Regions from separate parts of the Rossellomorea sp. DUT-2 genome, predicted to be linked through region 1. Evidence: riboswitches for the same ligand, from Rfam matches in the RefSeq annotation. Region 1 holds a riboswitch; each other region holds the start of a gene.

Region 1 (10,291 bases):
CTGCAGAATAACGTAGAAAAGCTGACGAGAAAGAAATACTTGAAGGCAGCGCCGCGATCGGGTGAGAAAACAGAAGTCAGGATGCTCCTCAAGGAAATCAAGGATGTCCATTCCAGCATGGAAGCCCTACTTACGAATTTCCGGGTGTACCGGAAGCAATCGGCAGGAAGTCATCTCAGGATCCTGAATGAAATGGTGGAACAAGCGGAACGGGACGAACTTCTTAAACAGTCACATGTGGTGATGCATCAGCTGATGGAAAGGGAGAAAAAGGGCGGACTCGGGATTCCGAAAACGAATATGGGTCTCTTCCATTGCCGGGACCATAGCGTGAAGAAGCTGATCTTCCAGGTGGCCCATCTGGATGAACCGTGCAGGATCATGGGAATGGACGGCGTGGAAATGGAGATGAGAAGTCTGCTCCTCATGCTAGCCCCTGAAGAGTTGAGCAGGCGGGAACAGGAAATCCTCAGCCTGATCAGTACAAGTTTAATCGAAGATCATATAAGCATGATGATTTATTCGTCCACGAACGAAGCGATCATCCTGAAGAAATTAGAAGATCTCTTTCTGGACTACTTACAAACTAATTTGATAAAGGAATGATGATGTTGAAACAAACCGTACATTTTGGAGCAGGAAACATAGGCAGAGGGTTCATCGGAGCATTGTTTTCCCAATCAGGTTACCAAGTGACCTTTGTGGACATCGCCGAGCAGGTGATCAACAAGCTGAATGAAGAAGGTCGATACCAGGTGAAGCTTGCAACGGAAACGAAGGAAACGGAAGCGATCGAGAATGTTTCCGGTCTGAACAACCTCCATCAAGAAGGGGATGTCATTGAGACGATTGGAGGTTCCACTTACCTGACGACGGCGATCGGACCGAACATCCTGCCGAGGATCGCTCCCCTGATTGCAAAAGGAATTGCCAAGCGTGTAACGTCTTCAGATGAGCCGTTATATGTAATTGCGTGTGAAAATCAGATCGGTGCTACCGATATTTTGAAAAAGCATATTTTAGAAAATCTTGATGAAGAAACGGTAAGTAAGCTTGAGGGAAAAGTTTTCTTCTTCAATTCAGCGGTGGATCGCATTGTTCCGATGCAGGATCAGAGTTCATTGGATGTCCTTGTTGAACCATACTATGAGTGGGTGGTGGAAACGAAGGAAACGATTCCTCCAGTTGAAGGAATGACGATTGTAGAGGACTTAGCTCCATTCATCGAGCGTAAGCTGTTCACGGTGAACACAGGGCATGCCGTCATTGCTTACCTGGGTTACCTTCAAGGTAAATCAACGATCGATCAAACATTGGCAGATGAGACTATCGCCGCACAGGTAAAGGAAACGTTGAAAGAAACAGGTGCTTACCTTGTGAAGCAATATGGTCTTGATGAAAATGAGCATCTTGCTTATATTGATAAGAACATCGAACGCTTCAAAAATGCTTACCTGAACGATGATGTGACCCGTGTGGGACGCGCACCGATCAGGAAGCTTGGTCCCGATGACCGTTTGATCCGTCCGACAACCGAGGCTCAAAAAGCGAGGCTCTCTTATTCTTATCTTGCCAAGGCGATTGCCGCAGCGCTATTGTTTGACAATCCTGAGGATGAACAAGCGATGGAAATTGAAGGTATGATCAAGGAGCACGGTCCGGCTCATGTGCTGAAAGAAGTGAGCGGACTGGATGAGGATAGTGAGATTGTGAAGGAAGTTTTGGTGCAGTATGAAGGATTGAAGAAATAAATTTGAGGGGCTGTCGAATTCGATTCGACAGTCTTTTTTTATGAGTTTGACGCATAAACCCCATCCGTGTCTTTTCTGTGACGCTCCTGCATCCACGCCACTCCTGCCATCACTCACAATTCCATCAGATCCCTTATTTTTCATCAAAAAAAAGATAGATTTCCCCTCATCCCGGGTGTAAAATATATTAAAATACACACGCAGGAGGAAACAACCGAATAAAATCCACAGTTATGCCTATTGTTGCGATCGTTTTTCCAGATTGGAAGAATACAAGAATGCTTCCACTAACATAAAAATTCAGAATGTTAAAAATACGATAAGAGGTTGATTAAAGTTGACAATGGATACTACTGAAATAGTTGTAAAGGAACAAACGATTTTTCACCATACAGGAAATAAGATCAAGACGGAAGACCGTGATATTCAGATTATCGCGAAAGTGGAGGAGCCGCTGATCGTCGTTCTTGGCAATGTGTTGAGTCATGAAGAATGTGATGAACTCATCCAGTTGTCAAAGGAGCGGGTGCAGCGTTCGAAGATAGGAAATACCCGTACCGTCGATGAACTTCGAACGAGCAGCAGCGTTTTCCTTCAAGAAGGCGAACATGACGTTGTGACAAGAGTGGAAAAGAGAATCTCACAAATTATGAATATACCTGTCGAGCACGGCGAAGGTCTTCAAATCCTTAACTATAAACCGGGTCAGGAATACAAGGCCCACTTTGATTTCTTCTCGGCCTCATCGCGGCCGGTGAAGAATCCGAGAATCAGCACCCTTGTCATGTACTTGAATGACGTAGAGGAAGGCGGGGAAACGTACTTTCCGAAATTGAATTTCTCTGTCTCTCCCCAAAAGGGGATGGCGGTCTACTTCGAATATTTCTATGATAACCAGGAGCTGAACGATTTGACGTTGCATGGCGGAGCACCGGTTGTCATCGGAGATAAATGGGCTGCGACCCAGTGGATGAGAAGAAAGGTCTTTAAATAGAACTAAAAGGAGGCGCATCCAGGATGCCCCTCCTTTTTTTAGCTGACCGATTTAACGGCTTTGACGATTCCGGTATTCATTTTTTTCACGTTTATGGTGTGGATGATCATTCCAGCGATGATCAGAAGGATACCGGTCAGGGCGAAACCTGATGGAAATGGAACGGACAGGATCGCCGCTTCTCCTATGATGACAAACAGGATCTGTGTCGATTGGGTCGCTTCCACTGCGGCAAGCTTCCCGGGATTGTGCCTCGCCTGATTCGTCGCGATGAAGAACAGGGACGTCGCAATCACACCTGAACATATGGCGACGATAAAGGATTGTGTCACCTGCGGCGTGCTGGGTGCCCCAACCTCGAAAAACGCATAGCATCCAACAATCAGCCAGAAAGGAGTGCTTGCGATCGTCATCCCGAGCACACGTTGGAAGGTATCAAGCTTTCCGCCGCACACCTCCATCATCTTCCGGTTTCCAAGTGGATAAGCAAAGGCTGCGATGATCACAGGTAAGACCCCAACGGTCATTTCAGAAAAGGACAATCCACTGGCATTTTCCTGTTGAATGAAGAGAACGCCAACTAAGATGATGGAGGATATGGCCAAAGCTCTTTTTTGAATGGAGTGCCTGCGTCTGACCGGTCCTGAAGTATAAAACAAAGGAGCGAGTAAGATGCCTGCAACGATGGTAAACTGCCACGTACCCGCTACAAGCCAGCCCGGCCCATATGCTGCCGCATAGGTAATAGGACCATAAAAGAGGACAAACCCGACAAAGCTCCACGTTAGCCATTCGAGTGGTTTCTTCTTCATTTCAATCCAGACTTGATTTATATTCTTCCTTAAACCTACAATAAGAAAAAGGAAAGGGAGCATGAACAGGAATCGCAGTGATGAACTCCACATCCAGCTTCCACCAGCGAGCTCCATGGACCGGTTCAGAATAAAGGTGACGGCAAAGAACATAGATGAAATGACACCGAGAGCAAGCTCTTTGATGATGAACACTCCTTTCCAATACATATACTATAGTTTATTTAATATATATTATAATATACTTACATACATTGTCTATAGAAAGAGGTAGGATTATGAGTAATGACGGTTTGACTTGGCAGGACCCGGAAAAATTGGCTCGGCACGTCGGGATGACACTGAGACATATACGACATGAGCGTGGGCTCAACCTCCAGGATCTTGCGGCTATGACCGATGTCAGCACATTGACTTTGGGCAAGATTGAAAGGGGAGAGGCGAATCCATCTTTGACGATCATATGGAAAATCGCGAATGGACTCGCGATCCCCATCTCGGCCCTTCTCGTGGAAAAACAAGAAGTCCAGATCTCCCGGAAAAATGAAGGGAGTAAAGTGATCAGTGCCAATGAGTCCTTGACCCTGGAGCCGATGTTTACTTCCTCTGGCTACAGCTCATTGGAAACTCACAGGGCCTTCCTGAAACCGGACAGTGAGTACCGTGCCGACGCCCACCAGCCCGGGGTGATTGAATTTGTCACTGTTATGGAAGGAAAAGTACGTGTGAAGGTGCAGGATGACGTATTCGAGCTCGGTCAGTATGACTCGATCAAATTCCATGCGGATAAAGGCCATAGTTACATTAATAGGGAATCAATTGAAGCGGTCCTCCACTTTGTGATGATTTATACGGGACGGGCAGATTGAAGCTTATCGAGAGGGATAAGCTTCTTTTTTAAGTGAAAAACCTTACGATGGAAGATAAAAAAGGTTTTTTTCAAACTTTCTTTGGCTATTGGATTCTTTTCATTCAATCTTGGAGGCGGCTGACCCCATCCATTCAACTTAATTGCGTCGAAATCGTCCATGATTGCGTCGTTTTCGGGATGAATTGCGTCATGATCAAATTTATTGCGTCGATTTCAAAGTAATTGCGTCGTTTCTCATAGTTTATGCGTCTTTTTGAAATAAATGGTAACCAACCTTACTCTACATAGCAAGACACCCCATTAAAATCCCTTGAAACTTTTCCCACCCCACCCGACTCTAATGAATGACAGGAGGTTAATCAATGGATGTGAAACTCGTGAAAAAAGCAATCAAAGGGAATGAACAAGCATTTGAAAGGCTGATCCACTCAGAAAGCGAGAAGCTGTACCGGACTGCATTCCTGTATGTGAGAAATAAAGAAGATGCCTTGGACGTTATGCAGGAGACGGTTTGCAAGGCATTTACGTCGATATCCCGGTTGAAGAATCCGGAGTACTTCAGTACCTGGCTGATCAAGATCCTGATACATACGGCATACAGTTATCTGAAAAAGCAAAGCAGGCTTGTTCTGACGGGGGATGATTTTCTCGCCAATGCCCTCACTACAGATGAAACGGATGTAGAGGGGCGGATCGATTTAATCACGGCCATGGCATCCTTGAATCAGCACTATCAAACAGTCATTATCTTATTTTACTTTCAGGGTCAGTCAATCAAGATGATTTCAGAAACAATGGATACGCCTGAAGGGACGGTTAAGACGTATCTTCACCGTGCGAAATTGGAATTGAGAAAGCTGTTGGAAGGAGTGAATCAGTATGGACAAAAAATGGTTTGAGGAAGAAATGAACAGTATCGAGGTACCAAAGGAAGAGGTTTTTGAGGCGATTTCAATAGGGATCCAAGAAGGCAGAAAACAAAAGGTCCGGAAAAAAACGGCCAAGATAAGTGCCGCCTTTATCACAGCTGCTGCCTCCATGGTACTCGTATCGGGCTTCCTATTCTCACCTGTGAACAATGCACTGGCTAAGTTGCCTGTACTGGGTGGCATTTATGAAAAAGTCGGTTCTGATGTCGGAAAAGAACTCTATTTCAGCGATAAAGTGACGGAAGTTAATCAGGCTGCCACCTCAAGCGGCGTCGATGTGACAATCACAAGCACATATTATGACGGGAACGTTATCGGAGTAACCTTCAAGGCGAAGGGTGATGACCTTTCCATCGAACATATGGACGAAGGAAATCGTCCGGTGAGTGGCTATAGCTACCACCTCTTCGACGGGAAGGATCAGAAACAATGGGGATCGGGAAGTTCGGGTCTTAAAAAAGACGGGGATGAGTTCATAGGCTCGATCGAATTTTATCGGGATGGGAAAGAACCGCCGGAAAACTTCACCCTTCCGTTAACGTTTACCCATATGGCAGATGTGAACGGTACCTGGACCTTTGATGTACCGGTTGAGAGGATTCCATCTGAAACGATCCATACAGATATAAGGACAGATTCGCAGGATGGTAAATTTGAGCTGCAAGTGACATCCATCACTAAAGGAAAAGCTACCACTACACTGGAGTATACATATTCGGTGGAGTCTGAGAAGGATACGGTAAATCTGGTCGTGTTTGATGACTTAGGGAACCGGTTATCAAAGTCCAGTGCAGAGACACTAAATATCAAAGAAGTTGACGGTGATTATCAAAAGACTGTCAGGGAGCTGTTCACTAGTAAACTCAGTGATAAGGCACATTCGCTGAAGGTCCAAGCTGATATGGAGCTAGTAGATGAAGACGGCATCATCACACTAAAGGATTCACCTCCATTCCAGATGAAGAGTTCACGTTTTGGTTATCAGGTAATGGTACAAGATATCCAAAACGAAAAAGGGAAGGTGACAGTGGACTTCACCATCGATGCCATTAAAGAAGAACAATTCAAACATGATATTTTAGAGAATTTCGCTCAATTCGTTCAGGTGATCCCATCACAAGATATAAAAAGAAATGCCAAGAATGAACTGGATTATAATGAGATGTTGAATCATATGATCAGAAGTGATAAAACGAAAACAGTGGATAAGGGTACTCTCCGTTTTCAATCCACTTTTACATTGTCTCAGGATGCCAACCTTGAGGACTACTCTCTAATTGTTCCATTCGAGACATTGAGCAGAAATGATGAGCCGCTCAAAATGAAACCGTTCGAAATCAATCTGAAATAAAATGATCCACGAAATCCCCGGGCTATCTTCCGGGGATTTTGCCTATTTCTCTCTCAAAAACCAATTGACAAACTTTTCAAGAGAATGGTATAGTAATTCAAACAAAATAATACGTCACTCTCTGATAATAGAGGCGCGAGGATGATGAGTACCTTCTTTGAGAATAATGGATTCTGAGATAAGTTGGGAAAGGCAGATCGCCGAAGCAGAAAATAGCCAATTCTATTTTTTGTTGGGCCAGCATTGAAGAAATGTTGGACTGTCACAATGCAAAAGTTGTGGAGCACTATTGAAGAGATGTTAATACATTGTCTTCATCTTGTTTCCGTGAACTTTGATGAAAAACCGTATGAGCATCTGCTTCATACGGTTTTTTGTGTTTTTTAGAGAGTCTAAAGGAGTTTAGGATATGAGTACAGTTGATGTGAATGTAAATGGGGATCTTGAAATCGGTGGCATGAGTACGGGTGAGTTGGTCGAAACCTATGGGACGCCTTTAATGGTATACGATGAAGGAATGATCCGCGGAAATGCGAAATTGTTCCGGGATGCATTTAAAGAAAGCGGATTGCAGTACCAGGTGGCTTATGCGAGTAAAGCGTTTCTTTGTAAAGAAATGGTGCGCCTGGCGGAACAAGAAAACCTATCCCTGGATGTTGTCTCAGGCGGGGAATTGTATACGGCATTGGAGGCAGGCTTCCCTGCAGCACGCATCCATTTTCACGGGAACAACAAGTCCGAAGAGGAGCTGCTAATGGCTCTTGAAGCTGAAATTGGATGCTTTGTCGTCGATAGTTTCCTCGAACTTGAACTGCTGCATGACCTGGCAAAAGAGCGGGAGCAAGAGGTTCAGATCCTGATCAGGGTCACACCGGGCGTGGAAGCCCATACCCATGAGTACATCACGACGGGACAGGAGGATTCGAAATTTGGATTCAGCATTTCCAATGGACAGGCGGCCACTGCGATTCAGCTTGCAATCAGAAAGCCTTACTTCTCATTGCTCGGCCTCCATTCCCATATCGGATCCCAAATCTTTGAACGGGAAGGCTTTGATCAGGCGATCCAGGTATTGGCTGATTTCATGCAGCGGATCCGGATTGATTTAGGCGCAACGATGCCGGTGCTGAATATCGGTGGTGGATTTGGTGTCCGGTACACGGAAGAAGACCAGCCCTTGCCGATTCCAACTTATGTGAAATCTATTACCGATAGTGTGAAGACCTATTTTGCAGAGAATGAATATCCTCTCCCTGAAGTATGGGTGGAGCCGGGCAGAAGCATGGTAGCAGAAGCGGGGACTACGTTGTATAAAGTTGGTTCAAAGAAAATCATTCCTGATGTGCGCACATATGTAGCCATTGACGGGGGGATGACGGATAATATCCGTCCCGCTTTGTATCAGGCCAAATACCATGCGGTCCTGGCCAACCGTCCGCAAGAAGAATGCACGGAGCTTGTGAGCATCGCCGGCAAGTGCTGCGAATCAGGTGACATGCTCATCTGGGATTTGATGCTGCCGCCGACGAATTACGGTGATATCCTTGCTGTCTTTAGTACAGGGGCTTACGGGTATTCCATGGCGAGTAACTATAACCGTATTCCCCGCCCGGCCGTTGTGTTTGTAAAAGATGGGGAATCACGGGTCGTAATTGAACGTGAATCGTATGCAGATTTAGTTCGAAATGACCGGTAAATAGGGAGGGCTTTCCTTTCGGATTGAAATAAAATTGAAAATAACAGAAATTACTCAAACAATCCTGTGCAGGTGAAAGAGGATTTCAGTCGATAAGTAAAGGTTTCGTACATTGGGAAGGCTTGCGTCTAATGAGATGCAGCCTTCTTTTTCATCTATTTATAAACGCTATTCCGAACCCAACTCTCAAAATGTTTTTTCCCTCTATTATTCTGACTACAAAAATGGAACAGGATACGACCCTTTTCAATATCATTTCACGGGACTTTAGGCAGGTTGAGATATGCTAATTGGACTGTACTCATCGCTTACCGAATATGGAGCTGAAACTTTTACAGACCGAACGTATACGATGGAATGATGCCCTTCAAATGCTCCCTTAGCTTGTTACATTGTCAGAATGGCTCAGCACCTTCTTATATCATTTTTCATAAATAAGTTGAATGGAAATCAATGGTCACTTTGAGAATAGTTCTCTATTCCCTGAAAATAACCCCTATTGAGAAATGACTGTACTGAGACTTACAATTTAATTAGCCACAGACATACAAAATTACTCCTAGAGAAACAAGTTTGCATCCAGGGAGAGGCAGGCGACTTTGTAAAAGGTAGGTGATCACGGACAGAATCTGAACCTAGTAGTCTATTTCTTTATCTGCATTTTATAGGACTACATACCTTCTTTATTTTTCCCTCAGCAAGAGTCTACTCATATGAATCAATCAACTGACGAAATGAATAGAATAGGAGAATGTTCATGAAAAAACTTAACGTGAAGCCACTTCTGGTTGGATCGATTGCTGCGACGATGATTTCAGGTTCGATGTTCCAGGTAGATGCACTCGGTATCTCTTCCAAGGGGAAGGAACTCGAGGAGTCTAATGTTGATAAGAATGAAGCCATCGAAGGGGAACATTCCATCACCCTCATCACTGGTGATGTGGTAAAGGTGTCGACCCTTCAAAATGGCAAACAAATCATCAATGTGGAGCCTGCTGACAAGAATGGCGAAGGTGTCCGGGTCATGACCATCAAAGACGAAACATTCGTATTCCCGAACTCCGTCATGCCTTATATGGCCGCAGGAAAAATGGATGAAGACTTATTCAATATTACGAAATTGATAGAGTATGGGTATGATGACAAGAATCAAGCGTCTGTACCTGTCATCGTAGAATACAAAGAAACCAAGGCTAAGACTTTCCCAGCTGTTCCTGCTCCAAAAGGATCCAAGAAAGTGAGAGACTTGGAAAGTATTAATGGAGCGGCCCTTTCTGCAGAGAAGAAGCAGGCAGCAACATTCTGGAAAGACGTCACTGTTCAAAGCGAAAATATTGAATCGGAAAAAGTACCCCAATTTGAATATGGCGTCGATAAAATCTGGCTGGATGGTCGTGTAGAAGCAGCCCTTGATCAAAGTGTGCCGCAAATTGAAGCGGATTCCGCTTGGGAGCAGGGGTATACAGGAGAGGGAGTGAAGGTTGCCGTACTTGATACTGGAATCGACTCGGAGCATCCGGATATAGCAGGGCAGATTGATGATGCTGTAAGCTTCGTACCTGGTGAAGAAGTGAAGGACGTAAACGGTCACGGTACCCATGTTGCTTCTACCGTTCTTGGGACAGGTGCGGGTGATGGTAAACATAAAGGTGTCGCACCTGATGCCCGCTTACTGGTAGGGAAAGTTTTAAGTGATGAGGGATTCGGACAGGATTCCTGGATCATTGACGGAATGGAATGGGCTTCTGAGAATGCAAAAATTGTCAACATGAGTCTTGGAAGCGATATGCCGAGTGATGGGACAGATCCAATGGCAGAAGCAGTGAATCGATTGACAGATGAGAATGGAACTTTATTCGTCATTGCTGCCGGTAACAGAGGCGGGGA
Region 2 (10,291 bases), on a different contig from region 1:
AAGCTAATTTTTCTAATGTCCCGTTCCATTGATCAAGTGCTCTAACAGTCTTTAACTGCTCATACATATACAATAATATTTCCTCTATCTTTTCTCTGTCTACGAAATACATGGTGCACCCCTCTCTATGAACGATATCCTCCCCTTTATTTTAACATATTTCCCTCACTGTCATACAGGTACATCCTGCATTTCTCAGCTCAGTTTGTTATGATGAGATAAGCAAAAAAAGAGGAGGACATCATCATGAGTGAACGATTTTATTTATACGATGATACAGAAAATACAAAAACACGTTTTGTGAGTTTTATGGGGGAAAATCAGCGGTACGACTTAGCGATTACCCAAACCGATCGCTATTACGGCAAATCTTTAGTATTAGACCTTCAAGGCAGTCGATTTGCGATCGTTGGCAGGGATGACCTTGATGAACCCGGATATGTAGAAAGTGTATTCAAGCTGACGGAGGAAGAAGCCGATGAATTGAGGGACTTCTTAGGAGAAATCATTATGTAGTCGTTCTAACAGGGCACTATTAAGAATGAAGTCCACTCCACTCTCACATACTACAAGTATGAAAGGTGGGAGATATATGAGTAAAGAACCAAGAGACAAAGAAGAAGAAGTATATAGTGACTTTTCCAATGTTGAAACATACCGCAATTTTATCGTGCCGGAAACACTGCCAGAAGGGCCATACGGCTCTCCCCGAGGAAAGCATACTCCCGTTGAGAACAAAAGCACTCCTTGGAAAGAAGGACAGCGATACTACAGTGCTTTCAACTATGAAAATAAATCACTTCATCAGGATATCCCACGTCAGGAGCCTGGATCACACCCTGTTCATGCAGATCCCGATGTGAATGAAGAACCTCCATATACTGAAAATAAGTAAAATAACAAAAGGAACAAACTGGACGGTTTGTTCCTTTTTCACCATTATTTATTAACTTTTTTCACAAGAAAATAAGCGCAGCCAAAATTACAGTATTCATACAAATAATCCTTATGTGTACTCACCTTTGTGTCAAAAGAGGCTTTTTGATTATGATCATCAAAGAATCCTTTTAAGCGGAGCTGGCCATATCCCCAATCCCCAAGGATAAAGTCGTATTTACTTAAGATGTCGCTATATCTTTCCTTAAATGCTTCTTCGTTGAATCCGTCTCTAAATTCTTCAACGATTTCGTAGCATGTATTCTGCACACAAATCATCTTGTCCACCCACTTTCATTTCCTTATCTTAAATTATAACGGATTGTCCATTAATTACTATGAAAAATTGTCATAAGAGATGGTCACCCTATCAAATAGGGGGTGTTTAACTTGAATAAATTCATTCTGGGTACAACTGTACTAAGTATTGCGCTAATCGGAACTGCTTGTGATGGAATTGACACGGCCAATGAAGAAATGTTTCACAACAATGGAAATACCATTAACGTGAATGACCGGGAAGACCTGTACAACGAAAATAGCTGGACGAAAAAAGGAGCTCACCGCGGTGAGGACTTCGGCTATGTTCGGCAACAGAAAAGTCCCACAGGTGGACAAACCATTTCCACAAAGGATATGTACAGCATCGATCGGGAACAAGTAGCCGACACCATCAGCAAAATGAGTGTCTCTCTTCCAGACGTCAAGGATTGTTCCACTCTTGTCACTGACGAAGAAGTGCTGATTTCATACGTGACTGACAAAAAGGATAAAGACGGCCGCTTTGAAGTAGCCGACCAAGTAAAGAAAACAGCCATGTCGGTTATTCCCCGTTGGTACCATGTCTATGTGACCGATGACAAGAGCCTGATGCGCAATGTTGAAAACCTGGCTAAAATGGATAGCGACAGCCGTAACGCCAACACAGCCATTGATGATACCATCAACCTTATGCTTCAGGATTCTCCTCAGGGAAGAAATGTAGACGCAGGTGAAAATCCAAATGGTGAAATGACATCCGAGAAATACGAAATGCAAGACGATGATGTCCACAAAATCAACAAAGACCGCCAAAAGCGAAAAGATAACACAGATAACATGGTCGATTAATTAGAGAACAGAAGCTCTTTGCTACAAAAAGGACTGACTGTTAGAGATCTTCTCCTTCAAGTCAGTCCTTTTTTATATGAAAAGTTATGCCTTTTGAACTTCTTGCTCACCGGCTGCTTGTCTTGCTTTGGCAGCTGCATTAACTTGCTCATCTGCATGGTAGGAAGAACGAACGAGGGGTCCTGCTTCACAGTGACTGAAGCCTTTTTCCATCGCTGCTTCACGCAGTTCAGCAAACTCATCCGGGTGATAATATTTCTGTACTTTCAGGTGTTTCTTAGATGGTTGCAGGTATTGACCTAATGTCACAATATCCACATGACTTGCACGCAGATCATCCATTGTTTCAAGAATTTCTTCCTTCGTTTCCCCAAGACCAACCATGATACTTGATTTTGTTGGAATTTCCGGATTTAATTCTTTTGCACGACGCAGGAATTCCAATGTACGATCGTAAGTAGCGCGGGCACGAACTCTTGGAGTCAAGCGACGAACGGTTTCGACATTGTAGTTCATGATGTCTGGCTTTGCATCCATCAATGTCTTGATATTATCGAAAACACCACCCATATCGGAAGGTAATACTTCTATGGAAGTGAACGGGCTCTTACGGCGAATGGCACGAACCGTTTCAGCAAATACTTGCGATCCACCATCTTTCAGGTCATCACGTGCAACCGCTGTAATGACTACATGCTTCAGGTTCATTAATTGAACTGAATCAGCAACGCGTTCTGGTTCTTTCAGATCTAATTCAGTTGGCAGGCCTGTTTTCACTGCGCAGAAACGGCATGCCCGTGTACAAATATCTCCAAGAATCATGAAGGTAGCTGTTCTTCTAGTTCCCCAACATTCATGAATATTAGGACAACGAGCCTCTTCACATACCGTATGAAGGTTGTTCTCACGCATCATTTTCTTCAAGCCCATATAGTTATCATTCGTATTCAGCTTAATTTTCAGCCAATCCGGTTTACGAATGTGTTCATCTTTCTTACTCATACCCCTCATCTCCAATCCTAAATAATTCTGACTTAGGCAAAGAGTGAAACGCTTTCTCAATCGTTCATCTTATGTAAAAAAAGCCATCATCAATATACTTCTTTTGTCACTTTATCATACTAAAAAAGTGAAAACAAGCATGTGATACCCTATTACCATTTATTGATGATTATGAATCCCGATGAACGATACAAACTAGAAGTAGGCCCCTAAAAATGGAGGGATTATTTTGTACAAACGATTGTTCTTAGCCTTTGTCGCTATCTGCATGTTGATAGGTCCTTGTCAAACCTTTGCTGCAGAAAAGCTGACAGACGAACAGATTCACACGAAAAGGATGGAGTTATTTCAGAAAAGCGCGGCTCTGACTCGTATTCCCTGGTATTATCTTGCTGCTATTGATCAGTACGAACGCAGTCTGCGGTTTGCCCGCAAAGATAGGGAAAAGCCCACTTCACTTATATCGATCTATATGGAGCCGGAAAAATGGGTCGGCCCTCTGAATCCCAACCGGGAAGATGACAATCCAGAAACGATCGCCCTCTTCAACGGGATAGGCCGGGATGGAGACTTCGATGGAAAAGCGAGCCTGAAGAGTGATGAAGATATACTGGCTGCTTTGACAGATTTTATATTACGATACGGAATTGACCGGGATAATTTCAAGCTTGCTCTGTGGGACTATTACAAACGTGATAAAACGGTCAGTATCATCATGGGAAATGCAAAAATCTATAAACAATACGATACCATCCATTTAAACCAGAAAGCCTTCCCTCTTCCCCTCAGATTCAACTACAGTTACCGAAACACCTGGGGTGATGCCCGTGGTTGGGGAGGAAGACGCATTCACGAAGGGACGGACCTCTTTGCTGATTATGGTGTACCTGTAAGAGCGACATCGTATGGAATCATTGAGATGAAAGGATGGAACCGATATGGAGGCTGGCGTATCGGCATACGTGACATTAATAATACGTATCATTATTTTGCCCACCTTAGTGGTTTCTCTAAAGATCTTCATATAGGTCAAGTGGTGGAACCGGGAATGGTTATTGGCGGTGTTGGGAGCTCCGGATACGGCCCCCCTGGGACATCAGGGAAATTCCCTCCTCATCTGCACTACGGAATGTACAAGGATAATGGTTTGACGGAATGGTCATTTGATCCTTACCCTCACTTACGCATGTGGGAACGTCAGGAGAGAATCAAAAGCAAAAAACGTTAAAAAAGCAGACAATGGTTAACCCATCGTCTGCTTTATCTTTTTTCTCTTTACACCTGTTTTTTGGATTTGGAAACAGCGTTAATGATACTAGCTGCTAATCCACCCCAGATGATGACCATTCCTACAATCATCATTGCAATTGCACTACCAGTCATGTTAGCCAACCTCCTTATAGCTTTCAGCTTCTGTTTTCGCATGCCAGCGTTTGAATGAGAAGGCAACACCTGCAAGAATTGCGAATCCTGCAACAAACCATCCGCTGTAAAGGATGAAGGCATCTGAGTAACCTCCATAGTTTCCAGTTTCAGTTTCAAATTCTCTTAATAAATTCATTTTGAATAATCCGAACATCATCCATCCAAGAACGATTGGTGTGATGACGCCTAAGCATATTTTCCACCAGGCACCAAGCTGAATATCGGAAATTCCATTAGCGTGAGATTGGAAAGCACCTAACTTGCGCAGGAACCAGGCAATCACCACCACTTCAACTAATCCGGCGAATGCTACGCCAAACTGGTTGATAAAGTAATCTGCTGCATCCAGGAAGAGTAATCCGCCCTGAGTGGCAAATAAGATCGAGATGATCGCAGAAAGACCTCCACCGAATAGAACAGCTTTGGTACGGGAAATTCCGAACTTTTCAGAAACCCCTGCTACATAAGTCTCTGTAATCGAGATAAGTGAGGACAGCCCCGCTAACACTAGGGAAGCAAAGAACAAGAACCCGAATAAACCGTTAAGAGCCGGGAATTCGTTAATGATTTGCGGGAATACCACAAACGCCAATCCAACTCCCCCGCTTACTACTTCCTGAACCCCTACACCTTGAGATTGAGCCATGAAGCCTAAAGCAGCAAATACTCCAATACCTGCCAGCAATTCGAACCCTGAGTTACTGAAACCCGTGATGAATGCGTTATTTGTAATATCCGATTTCTTAGGAAGGTAACTGGAATACGTAATCATAATCGCGAATGCGATGGATAAGCTGAAGAAAATTTGTCCGTAAGCCGCTACCCAAACACCAGGGTCAGCTATTTTGCTGAAATCCGGTTTGAAGAAAGCATCTAAACCATCCAATGCTCCAGGTAATGTTAAAGCGCGAACAACAATTATTAAGAATAAAATAACTAGTGCCGGAATAAAGATCTTATTCGCTACTTCGATTCCCTTCTTTACACCTTTGAAAAGAATCCCTAATGTAATCACCCATACCAATACAAGCGGAATGAATACTCCAGGAACGATACTGCCTGTCTGACCGGGATCAACCGTCAGCTTCAAATAGTCATTGAATAAGAATGACTCTGTATCCTTCCCCCAACCTAAATTGAAAGAAAACACACTGTACGACATCGCCCATGCGATAATGACGGCATAATAGGTAGAAATGACAAATGCGATTAATACTTGCCACCAGCCAAGCCACTCTGATTTCCTATTCAGACGGAAATAAGATAGTGGTGCCGACCCACGGTACTTATGACCTAACGTAAATTCAAGCACTAATAATGGAATACCTGCTGTAAGAAGAGCGAATAAATACGGAATAAAGAATGCTCCTCCACCATTTTCATACGCTACTGCTGGAAAACGCCAAATGTTTCCCAAACCGATTGCTGATCCAACAGCAGCTAGAATAAATCCTGCTCGTGTTCCAAACTGGGCACGTTTCTCCATGTTGGTTCCCCCCTAGTTCTTTTCAACTACCATATTAAGGTATTCGAAATTTTTATATTTTCAGATTATTTATAATCTACAGTCAGTATAGCTAGTTCCAAGGCAATTGTCAAAGCTATTTTGAAGCATATAGAGAGATTTTTTCTAATCGGGACAGGTACTATTTCACTATAAGAATTTTGTCGAACCATGAAGAATTGATGATCGGAAAGGTTGAGTTGGGTTTTGGGATACCACCACGTGTTTTAGTAGATACCCTGACATCAATACGAATACATACTAAAAAACCAGAAGCCGATAAGCTCCTGGTTTTTCATTTAATTATTGTTCTGAAACAGCGGGTTTTGCTTTTTCACCAAACAGAAAAGCGAATGCGACGATTAATATGATCACAACACCGAGACCGAACAGCGTACTTCCAGTGAATCCTAATACAAGGTATCCAATCGATGCAGCAACCGCTCCGATTAATGCATATGGAAGCTGTGTAAGAACGTGATCGATATGGTTGCTTCCTGCTCCTGTAGAGGAAAGGATGGTTGTATCCGAAATTGGAGAACAGTGATCTCCCAATACGGATCCAGCTAAAACAGCTGCCATCGCAGGAAGTAAGATGCTTACATCTGTCGCTGCAGCAATTTCACCGGCGATCGGAAGTAAGATTCCGAAAGACCCCCATGAGGTTCCCGTCGAGAATGCCATGATTCCGGCAACTAAGAACAAGATGACAGGAAGTGCCTGCATCGGTAAGCTTGATTGTTCAACCAGACCCGCAAGGTACGTACCCGTTTGCAATTGATCGATCAATGTGACGATCGTCCAGGCGAAGATAAGGATGTAAACGGCTGGCAGCATGGATTTGATCCCTTCCACTACTGCTGTTCCAACGGCTTTCCCTTCGATTCCTTTCAAGCTGACTTGACGAAGGAAGAAAATCAGTGCAACAAGGAGACCGAATAACCCACCATATAATAATGATTTCGTTACATCTGTATTTTCAAAAATCGGCAGGATGTCAAACGATCCTACTGCTTGATATCCTGTCCAGAGCATCATTCCAATCGTACCGATAACAAGAGCTACAATTGGCCAGACAAGATCACCTACTGATCCTTTCGAGCTGACAGGCAGATCATTCTTCAATTCGCCTGGAATCTCTTTTTCAGGATCATAAAGGGCTCCCGTTTCAAGGGCTCTGACTTCATGCTCTTTCATCTTTCCAAAGTCCAGGCCTTTAGCAGCAACCATGATGACAAGCAGGACAGCTGCCCAGACATAAAGGTTCATCGGAATCATTTGAACGAAGGCCGAAAATGCTGTGTACTCTGTGATACTGTGTGTAGCCAGAATCGAACCGATAATACCGATGATGTACGCTCCCCAACTTGAGATTGGAGAAACGACACAAATGGGTGCCGATGTCGAGTCGATGATATAGGCCAGTTTCGCACGTGAAATTTTGTGACGATCCGTAATGGGTCTCGAAACCTGTCCAACGGCAAGGGCGTTAAAATAGTCATCAATAAAAATTATGATACCTAAAACGGCTGCAAGAAGCTGCGCCCCTTTTCTCGTTTTCACACGTTTCATCGCCCATTCACCGAATGCGCGGCTACCGCCGGAAATATTCACAAATGCTGTGATGACACCAAGAATGAGTAAGAAGAAAATAATATAGACATTCCAGGTGTTGAGTGCTCCATCTGCGACAAAGATGCCTTTAAAGGCGTCCCACATAAAGCTTAATGTTTTCGTAATTGAGAAATCTGCTAACAGAAAGGCAGACGCAACGATTCCTACTCCCAGTGAAAGTAGAACCCGTCTCGTAAGTATAACCATAAGAATGGCTAAAAGGGGTGGTAATAGTGAGTAAATCGTGTTTTCCATAATGTCCTCCTCCTATTTGATAGGGGGGAACCATCGTAGCATGATAGAGGATAATAAAAAAAGGCAACGATAGAGAAGCTATCATTACCTTAGTAAGTAATTTAAGTGCTCCATCACGATCTGTAGCTCCCCATTATAGAGATTCCCCTATAATGACAGTGTTATCCTTCTTCAAGATAACCCCAGCAAATACACATTCGACATGTATATTTACTTCGGCAAAAGTTCCCTTTCATCTGTTCTCACAGTTGTCATTCTCAAACAGCTTACTCTTGAACTCTGCGCCTCTACCCCATCGGACTGATGATGTGGTGTGTTATAAAATTTTCTTTATTAATATAACAAACTATCATTCTTTTGACAACTTTTTTTCTTGACTAATTTGTGGGAATTTCAATGGAAGGACTGGATTCTCCTCCACCATTGTTATAAAACTGCGGTACATCCAAGTGAACGGTACCCATGGCAACAAGGATATCCTGCTTGATGGTTTCGGTTTTCGTTGCAAATGGAATGATGATCTGGACATTGACTTCAAGCTCCACAAACACTTTCACAACGGCATTATTAATTCCGAATTGCTCTACCGTAGTTTTAATATCAGAACGGACATCTCCGATCGAATGGAAGCGAATCGGCACTTTTGGACCAAGGTTACCGAGTAACACGTTGTTGGTCGCTTGACCTAGAGGCACCGAGTAAGTGATCCCTTTCGCTGCTTTAGACTTTCCTTCATCAATTTCCACTTCGGTAATAAATTCAAGGTTTTCTAAATTTCCCTCTTCTGCTTCTTGCAGGTTTTGTTGAACTAAGTTGGTGATTTCTGCCTGAACCCGGTTGATGGTTTGAGTATTATATTTAAATGAAACAATGTCGCCTTCTGTATTCTTTACTTCTTCGGTTATATCCGAAATATCAAGAACATCGGCAATTTTTTTGTTTATCGCTTTATTGATAACCAACGTACCGATCCTACTGGTTTGAGTTTCAGCATACGCAAGCAGTGTCGGTTTCAAACCTTTGTTAATGATCCACAATCCGAATCCAGTCGAAATCATAAAGAATAGAATCGTGATGATCATCACATAACGAAAAGGCAGCGGCCCTCCTCTTCGGGGTTTGTATGTTTTAAACTTTGACAAAAAAATCCCCCCTTACAAGCTATTTGTATGCAAAGTAAGAGGGGTTTAACGCAAAAAAATTATTTAATTTTAAGAGATTGGGGTTCATAATCCGGATCAAATCCGGTAATCACCTTATCTAATTCCGTACTTAAATCCATGGCATAAGGCGTTTGTATTTCCTGTCCATCTTCTTCGATGATCCGAATCACCGGTCGATCCGTTACACCTTTATTTTGATCGGTCACAATTCCTTTTCGGCCATCATTCAGCTCGACAACCATCCCATTCGGATACATGGCCACAGAAGACCTGAAGGCTTCAATCACATTTGCATCAAACAGAGTACCGCTTCCTGCATATAATACCTCCAGCGCTTGATGTGGAAGCATGGCTTTCCGATATACACGATTTGACGTCATAGCATCGAATACATCGGCCACCGCTATGATTTTTGCAAAGGGGTGGATATCCTCACCTTTGATCCCTCGTGGATAACCAGATCCATCAAGCCTCTCATGGTGCTGGTACGCACAGTGAGCAATGATCAGGGACACAGAATGAAGCTGTCGCAAAATCTCAAAACCGTGTTCTGAATGCTTCTTGATTTCACCAAATTCGTCTTCTGTCAGCTTCCCTGGTTTCAGCAGAATTTCCTCCGGCACAAGCATCTTACCGATATCATGTAAAATTGCCCCCACGCCTAACTGCTCGAGCTGTTTAGTAGACAGTTTAAGTTCCAGACCTATGGATAACGTATACAAAGTCACATTAAATGAATGGTGAAAAATATAGGAGTCATATGTGAAAACATCCGTCAAAATGGTTAGGAGATCATGATTCGCCTTTACTTCAGACAAGACTACATCAATCACCTGCTTCAATTGCTTGGCACTATCTTCAATCATGAGCACACCAGGTGGCGCTTTCGATGCGCTTAGTTGATGAAAGGCCATCTCAATATTGTTTACAGCTTGCTGTCTTACCTTACTCGAAACGGTTCCCTTTACTTGGATTCCCTTCGAAAGGGAGTCTTCAATATAGACATACTGAATACTAAGCTCCTGCAATCTGAAAATCATGCGTTCTGTAATCGGAACGTTATCATGAATTAAAGCTTGACCTCTCATATTATATACGGTTGTAGCTAGAACCATGCCCGGTTTCAAAGCCCTAGTTGATATAAGCCTCATAGAATTCTCCTATGTAATTCTTTCATTTTTCGACAAAATTTCCTAGTATCTCCATTATAAAGGATAAAAACGTTCTTGCAAGGTGTATTTCCAGATATATTGTTAATTATTCATGAAAGAATATAAAGCAG
Region 3 (10,291 bases), on a different contig from region 1:
CATGTAGGCTTTGATCTTAGGCTGTAATAGCGGGTAGTGGGTGCACCCCAGAATCAGCGTATCGATATCCGTATCTTTAATGGGGCGGAGAGTCTCTTCTACTATTTCTTCCGCCATGGAGCTATTGTATTCTCCACTTTCTACTAAAGGGACAAATTTCGGGCAGGCCAGTGACGTGACATCCAAGCTGCCGTGCAGGGAGTGGAGCGCTTCTACATAGGCACCGCTATTAATCGTCCCCACTGTTCCAAGGACACCTATTCTCTTATTATGAGTATGCTTGATTGCCGCTCTGGCCCCAGGGTGAATGACGCCTATAACCGGGATGTCCAAATGGGTCTGAATTTCATCCAGCACAACCGCAGTGGCGGTATTACATGCGATGATCAGCATCTTCATATCATATTGCATGAGATATTGGGTCATTTCCCATGTGAATGTTTTCACTTCTTGAGCTGTTCTGGGTCCGTAGGGACAACGGGCTGTATCACCAAGATAGTAGATGGTCTCTTTCGGTAGCTGACGCATCACTTCTCTGGCAACGGTAAGCCCCCCAACCCCAGAATCAATGATGCCAATTGGTTGAATCACGTTATTCCCTCATTCTGGTTTCATTTCTTGATGAAGCTTTGCTAAATTATCTTTTAATAGTAACACTTCTTGTTCGGAGAAATCCGTCAGGACACTCTGTAAATAATCTTGCCTTTTATTGATGACTTCTTCAATAATTCTTTCGCCCTCTTTTAGCATATGAATCCGGACGACCCTGCGATCATTTTCATCCTTCACGCGTTCCACCAACTGATTTTTCTCCATTCTATCCACGAGATCGGTTGTGGTACTGCAGGCAAGGTACATTCTATTTGAAAGATCACCAATGGTCATATCACCATATTCAAATAACCACTGCAGTGCAATGAACTGCGGCGGGGTGATGGTGTACTGACTCAATATTTCCCTTCCTTTTTGCTTAATGATCGATGATATGTAGCGCAGGTCTTTTTCTATATCTGCAACAACTTGTAATTCTCCAATGATTTCTTTAGAATTCGTCATGATTACTCTCCTTTTAAAATCAGAAACCGGATATGTACTCCTTATTGAAAACGGGAATCGATCGCATAAGACCTTCCTGTTTTAGCTTCTATTATATGATGGGACCTAAGTGACCTTTCTTTCATCCTAGACTTCCCCTACTAGCATTTTCGCTCTTTTTTTGTAAAAATTCAAGACAAGTTCACAAATGGTCCAGAACTAAAAGAGACTGACTCTCATTCAAACATCAATAGGCATCCGCGGAAGACCCGTTAATTGTTTGTCATTAGAATCAGTCCCTTACAATTAAAGCTTGAGTTCCCCCATGCGAAGAAGCTCTACAACAGCTTGAGATCGCCCCTTCACTCCAAGCTTTTGCATGGCGTTGGAAATATGATTCCGAACTGTTTTCTCGCTAATAAATAGATCACTAGCTATTTCTTTAGTTGTTTTGTCTTGAACTAACAGTTCGAATACTTCTTTTTCTCTTTTGGTGAGCAACGGTTTGTGTGTAAAATCATTGTCCTTCAATTATGGTAACCCTCCTTGCCTTCGCCAGCTTTAAACCGCGGGGATGGGTATTGTGGTCGTCAGAATATCATATGTGAAGGGAGGGTTTGGAGTGACATAGAGAAGGAAGTTAAATGAAAAATAGGCAACGGTTTTTACAACACACTACAATGGGCTAAGATACCGCCATTTTGCAGTCAAGCTTCGCCTTCATTTCTTCCGTCCAAGGGACACCTTTTCCGGTCTGTTTTGATATTTGGACCATGGTTCCTCTACCTGTAAAGCAAACCTCTTCTTTTTCATTCAGACCCATATAGTGTAAATCCACTGAAGATTTCCCCACACTATTCGCCTTTACACAAACCTTCAGCTGTTCGTCGAAGAATACTTGTTTGACAAAATCACATTGTAGATCTGCAACGACAGGAATCGTATCGTGTTCAGGTTTTACCCAGTTTTGCATAAATCCTTTGTGTTTAAAAAATTCGATTCTAGCTTCTTCGAAATAAGTGAATGGAATTGTATTGTTCATATGTCCAAACATATCAGTCTCGGAAAACCGAACCTTTATATGGATTGAAAATGAAAATTCTTTTTGCCATGTTGCTATATCATCAATGTATGTAAAATGTTTCAAATTGGCTCCTCCTTTTGGGAAATGAATATAGAATAAGAAAATGAATGATCATTCATTATTTATTATAATCTTTTTCTGATAAATAAGAAACCTATAAAGGACAAAAAAAGCACTCCCCGAAGGAAAGTGCTTTTTGACTGTTACGATTAATCAACCATATGGTCGCTTCCGAAGAAGTTTTTAAACATTTGGAAAGTGGTCTCTCTATTCAGTGCTGCAATCGATGTCGTAAGAGGAATCCCCTTTGGACATGATTGAACACAGTTTTGAGAGTTCCCGCAGTTTGCAAGGCCACCGTCTCCCATGATCGATTCAAGTCTCTCATCCTGGTTCATGGCACCCGTTGGATGGGCATTGAACAGACGGACCTGTGATAATGGAGCAGGACCGATGAAGTCCGATTTGCTGTTTACGTTAGGGCATGCTTCCAAACAAACACCACATGTCATACATTTAGATAATTCATACGCCCATTGACGTTTTTTCTCCGGCATACGCGGTCCGGGACCAAGATCGTATGTTCCATCAATCGGAATCCATGCTTTTACTTTCTTTAAGCTGTCGAACATGCGGCTGCGGTCTACCTGCAGGTCACGAACAACAGGGAAGGTACGCATAGGCTCCAAGCGGATCGGTTGTTCCAATTGATCAACTAAAGCGGTACAAGATTGTCTTGGCTTCCCGTTGATCACCATTGAACAAGCTCCACATACTTCTTCTAAACAGTTCATATCCCAGTTAATCGGAGTAGTTTGTTCCCCTTTTGCATTGACCGGATTACGACGGATTTCCATCAGTGCAGAAATAACGTTCATATTCGGACGGTAATCAAGCTCGAACTCTTCTTGGAAAGGGGCTGTTTCCGGGCCATCTTGACGAGTAATGATAAAACGGACTCTTTTGTTTTCACTCATCATTTATTTCCCCCTTTTTTCTTAGAATAGTCACGCTTCCGTGGTGCAATCAGTGAAGTATCTACTTCCTCGTAATGGAATTCAGGTGAATTCGTTGCAGCATTGTATTTAGCCATCGTTGTCTTCAGGAATTCTTCATCATTACGTTCAGGGAAGTCAGGTTTATAGTGAGCTCCACGGCTCTCGTTACGATTTAAAGCACCGATTGTAATAACACGGGCCAGTTGCAGCATGTTCCACAATTGACGGGTGAATGTTGCCCCTTGGTTGCTCCATTTAGCCGTGTCATTGATATTGATGTTTTGGTAACGCTCCATTAATTCCTGGATCTTTTCATCTGTCTGTTTCAGCTTATCGTTATGACGTACAACGGTTACGTTATCCGTCATCCACTCACCAAGTTCTTTATGAATGACATAAGCATTCTCAGTACCATTCATGGACATGATGTTGTTCCATTTTTCTTCTTCCTGTTTCACATAACGATCGAATAGAGAAGAAGGGACGGATTCAACTGTTTTCTCAAGCCCTGAGATATATTTAATAGCATTAGGACCTGCAACCATACCACCATATATTGCGGATAGTAATGAGTTCGCTCCTAAGCGGTTTCCTCCGTGCTGAGAATAATCACACTCACCAGCAGCGAATAAACCAGGGATATTGGTCATTTGATCATAATCCACCCATAGTCCACCCATTGAATAGTGAACCGCAGGGAAGATTTTCATTGGTACTTTACGCGGGTCATCACCCATGAACTTCTCATAGATTTCGATGATTCCGCCAAGCTTAATATCAAGCTCTTTTGAATCTTTATGAGATAGATCCAGGTAAACCATGTTTTCACCGTTAATACCAAGCTTTTGGTTTACGCACACATCAAAGATTTCACGTGTTGCGATATCACGGGGTACAAGGTTTCCGTATGCAGGATACTTCTCTTCAAGGAAGTACCACGGCTTTCCATCTTTATATGTCCATACTCGTCCGCCTTCACCACGGGCCGATTCACTCATGAGGCGAAGCTTATCGTCTCCTGGAATGGCTGTCGGGTGAATTTGAATGAACTCACCATTTGAATAGTAAGCACCTTGTTGATAGACGATCGATGCGGCTGAACCTGTATTGATAACAGAGTTGGTGGATTTACCGAAGATAATCCCGGGTCCTCCAGTTGCCATGATCACTGCATCAGCTGCGAACGATTTAATTTCCATCGTTTGAAGATTTTGAGCAACGATTCCTCTTGCCACTCCTTCGTCATCGACCACGACGCCAAGGAATTCCCAACCTTCGAACTTATTCACAAGCCCTGCTACTTCATGACGTCGAACCTGCTCGTCCAACGCATACAATAATTGTTGACCAGTCGTAGCACCAGCGAAAGCTGTTCTATGATGCTGCGTTCCACCGAAACGACGGAAATCCAGTAATCCTTCCGGTGTACGATTGAACATGACTCCCATACGATCCAGTAAATGAATAATCCCCGGTGCCGCTTCAGTCATTGCTTTAACGGGTGGTTGGTTCGCTAAGAAATCCCCACCATATACTGTATCATCAAAATGTTCCCAAGGAGAGTCTCCTTCTCCCTTGGTATTAACGGCGCCGTTAATACCACCTTGTGCACATACAGAGTGAGAACGCTTAACGGGTACCAGTGAGAATAAATCTACTTGCGTTCCTTTTTCTGCTGCTTTAATTGTGGCCATCAGGCCGGCTAAACCGCCACCGACAACGATGATTTTGCCTTTACTCATCGTGACTCACTCCTTTTCCTACCATACTTCGAGAGCACTTATTTAATCTATTAGACTCGTATCTATTTCTTCTTATACGAAGGCAAAAATTGCACGCATACCGACAACCGATAACGCTACAAAGATTCCGATCGTAACATATGTAGCAATTAATTGAGAACGAGGTGAAACTGTAATTCCCCAGCTCACGCAGAATGACCATAAACCATTCGCAAAGTGGAAGATTGTTGAAAGAACACCCAGCACATAAAACCCTAGCATAAATGGATTAGATAAGATGTTTTCCATCATTTGAAAGTTCACTTCAGCCCCAAATGCCGCTGCTACTCTTGTTTCCCATACATGCCAAGTAACAAAAATAAATGTGATTACTCCAGACACACGTTGAAGTAAAAACATCCAGTTACGGAAATAGCCAAACTTACTTGCATTGTTCTTAGAAGTGAATGCAATGTAAATTCCGTAGATTGCATGGAAATACAATGGAAGGAAGATGATAAAAATTTCAAGGATATAACGGAAAGGTAAACTTTCCATGAAGTGTGCCGCCTGGTTAAATGATTCTTCCCCGCCAGTGGCAAAATGGTTCACGACTAAATGTTGTGTTAAAAATAATCCAACTGGAATAACACCTAGCAATGAATGAAGCCTGCGATAATTAAATTCTCGATTTCCAGCCATGATTTACCCCCCTTAATGATAAAATATGAATTCGTTTTCTAATGCATTTTTAGAATGACTAGACGACGATACATATTTTATATTGTAACAATAATGTGACATGTTCATTTTACTCCCAAGGAGTGGAAGCGTCAAGAAAACGTATACATAATTTCGACAATACCGCAAAAATATTTTCAATTTATTGATAACAGAAAAGATGAGGTATCGTCCCGTTAAATGTTCGAAAATTCAAATAAATTTTAAATAAAAGTTATATCACCAAAATATCCCAAGGTCATTTTTCAAGGTATGGGATGATAAATCCCCTTTTCATGTATATAATAGTTTTATAGAAAGAGGGGATTTACTTGGAACAGAAAAAAGAAGAAGTACAACAACCGTCCGTTCCAATCTTCGGATATGAAATGTTACGTGACATATTGATTCCAGAAATTTTAGGAAAGCATACTCCCGATATATTATACTGGGGTGGAAAACAGCTCTCTCGGAAATTCCCCCTTCAGTCATCAGAGGAACTGATATCGTTCTTCGCTGAAGCCGGCTGGGGAACTCTTACACTGCTGGAACAAAAAAAGAATGAGATGACCTATGAAATAAGCGGACCGGTGTTAGAACGACGCCTTGCCTTAAAGTCGGATGTAACATTCAAACTGGAAACGGGCTTTCTAGCCGAACAAGTACAGTTACAAAAGAAGTGTGTGGCAGAAGCTGCCGACGAACTACATAAACGAAGTCAGTCAGTGAAAGTGATTGTAAGATGGGACGAGAAAGATAAAGTAGAATAGTCCCTGCACAACCTATAACTAATACTTTAATAAAGGGTTGCCCCAATCGATGGGGCAACCCTTTTTCACTTGTCCCTTTCATTGCTACTTTAGTATTATAACGTGATTTCTTCCATCTTCACCGCGTCCAGGTTAAAGGCAGTATGTAGGACGCCTGCTGCTTTTTGCATATTTTTCTCGTCTACGACTGCCGATACTTTGATTTCAGACGTGCTGACCATTTTCACCACGATGTCGTTTTGAGCCAGCACTTCGAACATTTCCGCCGCCACCCCTGGATTGGAGATCATACCGGAGCCGACGATTGATACTTTTGCAAGCTCACTTTCATGCTCAACATGGGTAAAGCCCAATGGCTCTTTGTTCCGTTCCAGAACAGCAAGGGTTTCCTCCAAGTCTTGTTCTTTAATAGAGAATGATAAATTGGTCGTATTCTGATCGGTCTGGCTTTGAATGATAATATCTACATTCAGGTGATTTTTGGCTAAGGTCGTAAACACTGAAGATAGTCCCGTTAATGCGTTTCCTAGTCCAAATACAGTTACACGGGTGATTTCCCCTTCAAAGGCTACGCCTCTCACGATCAGGTTTTGTTCCATGCTTGCTTCCTCCTCAATATACGTTCCTTCAACTTTTTCAATACTGGATCTGACCTCTAACGGAATTTGATAATTCTTGGCAAATTCCACTGCCCGTGGATGCAGGACTCCGGCCCCTAAATTAGCCAGTTCCAACATTTCATCATAGGAAATGGACGGTAACTTTCGTGCTCCATTAATATAACGCGGGTCCGTTGTGTATACCCCGTCTACATCTGTATAAATATCACAGCGTTCTGCTTTCAAGGCAGCCGCGATCGCAACGGCGGTTGTATCCGATCCGCCACGACCGAGAGTTGTAATTTCCCCCGCTTCAGTCATCCCTTGGAATCCTGCTACGATCACCACTCTTCCCGATTGAAGGTGACTCATCATCTTTTCAGTATGAATATTGGTGATCCTTGCATTACTGTGAACGGATTCCGTCTCGATCCCTGCCTGCCAGCCTGTGAAAGAGATGGCATCATGTCCGGATTGAATCAGGGCCATCGTGAGAAGCGAAATGGTGACCTGCTCTCCTGTAGAAAGAAGCATATCCATTTCTCTCTTACTTGGCTGCGATGTAATTTCCCTTGCCAATCCAACGAGTGTATCCGTCGTTTTCCCCATGGCGGATACGACGACCACAACATCATTTCCTCTTTCTTTTTCTTCTGCGATTCTTGACGCAACATTTTGAATTCTTTCCACAGAACCTACTGAAGTCCCACCGAATTTTTGAACAATAATACTCACAGCTTCTCCCTCTTTCTCAATCGAGTGCTTCGTTAAGACTCATTTTTTGATGGTGAAGAGTACAATCACAATCATCCTAAAACGTTCATGGAACAGGTTCATCACCTGCGCTGGATAATAAAAAAAGCAATGAGAATAATATCTCATTGCTTAATGAACATACAGCAGAACATACTAAATAGGTTCATGGGCATTGTGAGATAGCTCTCCAAGATTGAATCATCTTGACAATCCTACATTTCTTAAACGTAGAACCAGCGGAATCAGCATGAGACCAAAACCACTTCGGCGAATCTCCCCTTTCCAGGCATCTCAACAGAGCTCATACTCCTCTTTACCTGTACTTTTGAAGTTCGCACCTCTATCACCACTTTAAAAAGTGATAATGTTATAAATTTTCGTTAATTATAGCACAGGGGAAATATTGATTCAATGTCTAATTGAAACAATATTTCATTTTATTATTCATTCGTGAGCTGTTTTGAATGAGCATGCGGTGGTTGATTTCCGCTGCAGGTGCTCGCTTTCCGCGTGGCGTGGGTTGAGCCTCCTCGGGCTAAAGCCCTGTGGGGTCTCAACTTCCACGCGTTTCCCGCAGGAGTCGAGCACCTTCCGCTCCAATCAACTCTGCTAATTCAAGGATTACTTCTACACCAAACAATAAACATCACGTACCTAATAATAACTTATTCAATAGCATTCCATTGATTTCTAACATTCCCTATTTTAATTTCTGCACCAATTCCTTTGCAACAGCTTCAGGAATTCCTATTTCGACAAATTCCTCCACACTGGCTTCTTTCATTTTCTTCATGGAGCCAAAGTGTTTAAGAAGCTGTTTCTTTCGTTTTGGTCCGATGCCGTCAATATCGTCAAGGGTGGACTGGAAGGCGCTTTTTCCTCTGAGCTGTCTGTGGAAGGTGATGGCAAATCGGTGGACTTCATCCTGGATCCGCTGCAGCAAGTAGAATTCCTGGCTTCTCTTTCCCAGAGGGATGATTTGCAATGGATTCCCATACAGCAGTTCCGACGTCTGATGCTTATCGTCTTTCGCAAGGCCGCCAAGCGGGATATCCAACCCTAACTCATTCTCAATGACATCCCTCGCCGCTTCAATCTGCCCTTTTCCTCCATCGATAATGATGAGATCCGGTAAAGGAAGACCATCTTTTAGAACTCTCGTATACCGTCTGCGAACGACCTCCCTCATGGATTCATAATCATCAGGGCCTTTCACGGTTTTAATCTTATACTTTCGATACTCATTCTTCGCAGGCTTTCCGTCAAGGAATACGATCATCGCAGACACAGGATCCGAACCTTGGATATTCGAGTTATCAAATGCTTCGATACGGAAGGGAGTATAAATGCCCATATGCTCCCCTAGACGTTCGATCGCCTTAATCGTCCGCTCTTCATCTCTTTCAATCAGGGCGAACTTTTCTTCAAGTGCCTGTTTCGCATTCTTTTCCGCAAGCTTGACCAATTCTTTCTTCTTTCCCCGTCTAGGCTTGGTGATTTTCACCTCTATCAGCTTAGCCGCCAATTCTTCATCAATCTCCTCAGGTAAAAAAAGTTCCTTTGGCTTAAAATGATTGGATTTCGAATAAAACTGACCTAAGAAAGTCAGAAATTCGTCCTCGGGTTCATTGTAGAGTGGGAAGAGTGACACATCCCGTTCAATGAGCTTACCTTGACGTACAAAGAATACCTGTACACACATCCAGCCTTTATCAACGGAATATCCGAACACATCCCGATCAGTGAAATCGGTCATGGTCATCTTTTGCTTTTCCATTGTCGCTTCAATGTGAAGGATTTGATCACGAAATTCCTTCGCTCTCTCAAATTCCAGATTCTCTGCTGCTTCATTCATTTTCACCGTTAATTGATTCTTGATCTCTTTGTATCCGCCATTCAGGAACCTGGAAATTTCGTCAGTCATTTGTCTATATGTATCTTTGCTTACTTCTTTGATACAAGGAGCCAGACATTGACCCATATGGTAGTAAAGACAGGCCCGATCAGGAAGGGTGGTGCATTTTCGTAACGGATACAGTCGATCCAGGAGCTTTTTCGTTTCATTTGCAGCTCCTACGTTAGGATACGGACCAAAGTACCGGCCTTTCCCCCTTTGGACTTTGCGGGTCGTAATAAGCCTCGGGTGTCTCTCGTTCGTTAACTTGATAAACGGATAGCTTTTATCATCCTTTAACATGACATTGTATTTAGGGTCATATTTTTTGATCAGGTTCATTTCAAGGACAAGGGCTTCCAGATCGGATGAGGTCATGATGTATTCGAAGTCCTCAATTTCACCTACCAGCCGTTGAGTCTTGGCATCATGAGAGCCGGTGAAATAAGAGCGTACACGATTCTTCAGAACTTTTGCTTTCCCCACATAAATAATCGTACCCTGTCTGTCTTTCATCAAATAACATCCCGGCTGATCCGGTAATAGAGCTAATTTATTCGTAATGGTAGGGTTCATCGTCTCTCTCCCTTCTTGTCTGCCCATTTATAGACGGTGATGGTTGAATAAACAGGATCGAATAGCTCCTGTGAATGGAATACTTGGACTTTTTCTATTTTTTCATCAAGGTTTTCAATACCCTGTTGTTTGAATCCT

What was found. A riboswitch is a leader RNA that binds a small molecule or an ion and turns the genes downstream of it on or off. The one in region 1 is predicted to bind lysine.
Region 2: it holds a riboswitch for lysine, as region 1 does, so the genes downstream of both, ACOSV2_RS17245 (Na+/H+ antiporter NhaC family protein) here and lysA (diaminopimelate decarboxylase) in region 1, are expected to answer to the same signal.
Region 3: it holds a riboswitch for lysine, as region 1 does, so the genes downstream of both, ACOSV2_RS10030 (aspartate kinase) here and lysA (diaminopimelate decarboxylase) in region 1, are expected to answer to the same signal.

What each region holds. Positions count from the first base shown of each region.
Region 1 is NZ_JBQPEO010000003.1:665,731-676,021, forward strand. It holds gene ACOSV2_RS14330 (BglG family transcription antiterminator) at 1-606, shown strand, start outside; gene ACOSV2_RS14335 (mannitol-1-phosphate 5-dehydrogenase) at 612-1,751, shown strand; gene ACOSV2_RS14340 (2OG-Fe(II) oxygenase) at 2,095-2,745, shown strand; gene ACOSV2_RS14345 (DMT family transporter) at 2,784-3,743, opposite strand; gene ACOSV2_RS14350 (helix-turn-helix domain-containing protein) at 3,836-4,426, shown strand; gene ACOSV2_RS14355 (sigma-70 family RNA polymerase sigma factor) at 4,791-5,327, shown strand; gene ACOSV2_RS14360 (DUF4179 domain-containing protein) at 5,308-6,708, shown strand; lysine riboswitch at 6,829-7,005, shown strand; gene lysA (diaminopimelate decarboxylase) at 7,118-8,404, shown strand; gene ACOSV2_RS14370 (S8 family peptidase) at 9,162-10,291, shown strand, end outside.
Region 2 is NZ_JBQPEO010000004.1:399,873-410,163, reverse strand. It holds gene ACOSV2_RS17290 (DUF86 domain-containing protein) at 1-112, opposite strand, end outside; gene ACOSV2_RS17285 (DUF3055 domain-containing protein) at 247-516, shown strand; gene ACOSV2_RS17280 (cytosolic protein) at 593-895, shown strand; gene ACOSV2_RS17275 (YutD family protein) at 940-1,215, opposite strand; gene ACOSV2_RS17270 (YhcN/YlaJ family sporulation lipoprotein) at 1,327-2,046, shown strand; gene lipA (lipoyl synthase) at 2,131-3,048, opposite strand; gene ACOSV2_RS17260 (M23 family metallopeptidase) at 3,317-4,276, shown strand; gene ACOSV2_RS17255 (methionine/alanine import family NSS transporter small subunit) at 4,324-4,431, opposite strand; gene ACOSV2_RS17250 (sodium-dependent transporter) at 4,433-5,959, opposite strand; gene ACOSV2_RS17245 (Na+/H+ antiporter NhaC family protein) at 6,281-7,846, opposite strand; lysine riboswitch at 7,962-8,144, opposite strand; gene yunB (sporulation protein YunB) at 8,224-8,988, opposite strand; gene ACOSV2_RS17235 (HD-GYP domain-containing protein) at 9,048-10,160, opposite strand.
Region 3 is NZ_JBQPEO010000002.1:830,938-841,228, forward strand. It holds gene racE (glutamate racemase) at 1-591, opposite strand, end outside; gene ACOSV2_RS09995 (MarR family winged helix-turn-helix transcriptional regulator) at 601-1,056, opposite strand; gene ACOSV2_RS10000 (helix-turn-helix domain-containing protein) at 1,342-1,566, opposite strand; gene ACOSV2_RS10005 (acyl-CoA thioesterase) at 1,721-2,182, opposite strand; gene sdhB (succinate dehydrogenase iron-sulfur subunit) at 2,329-3,096, opposite strand; gene sdhA (succinate dehydrogenase flavoprotein subunit) at 3,096-4,859, opposite strand; gene ACOSV2_RS10020 (succinate dehydrogenase cytochrome b558 subunit) at 4,932-5,540, opposite strand; gene ACOSV2_RS10025 (YslB family protein) at 5,891-6,328, shown strand; gene ACOSV2_RS10030 (aspartate kinase) at 6,424-7,662, opposite strand; lysine riboswitch at 7,856-8,034, opposite strand; gene uvrC (excinuclease ABC subunit UvrC) at 8,384-10,153, opposite strand; gene ACOSV2_RS10040 (hypothetical protein) at 10,150-10,291, opposite strand, start outside.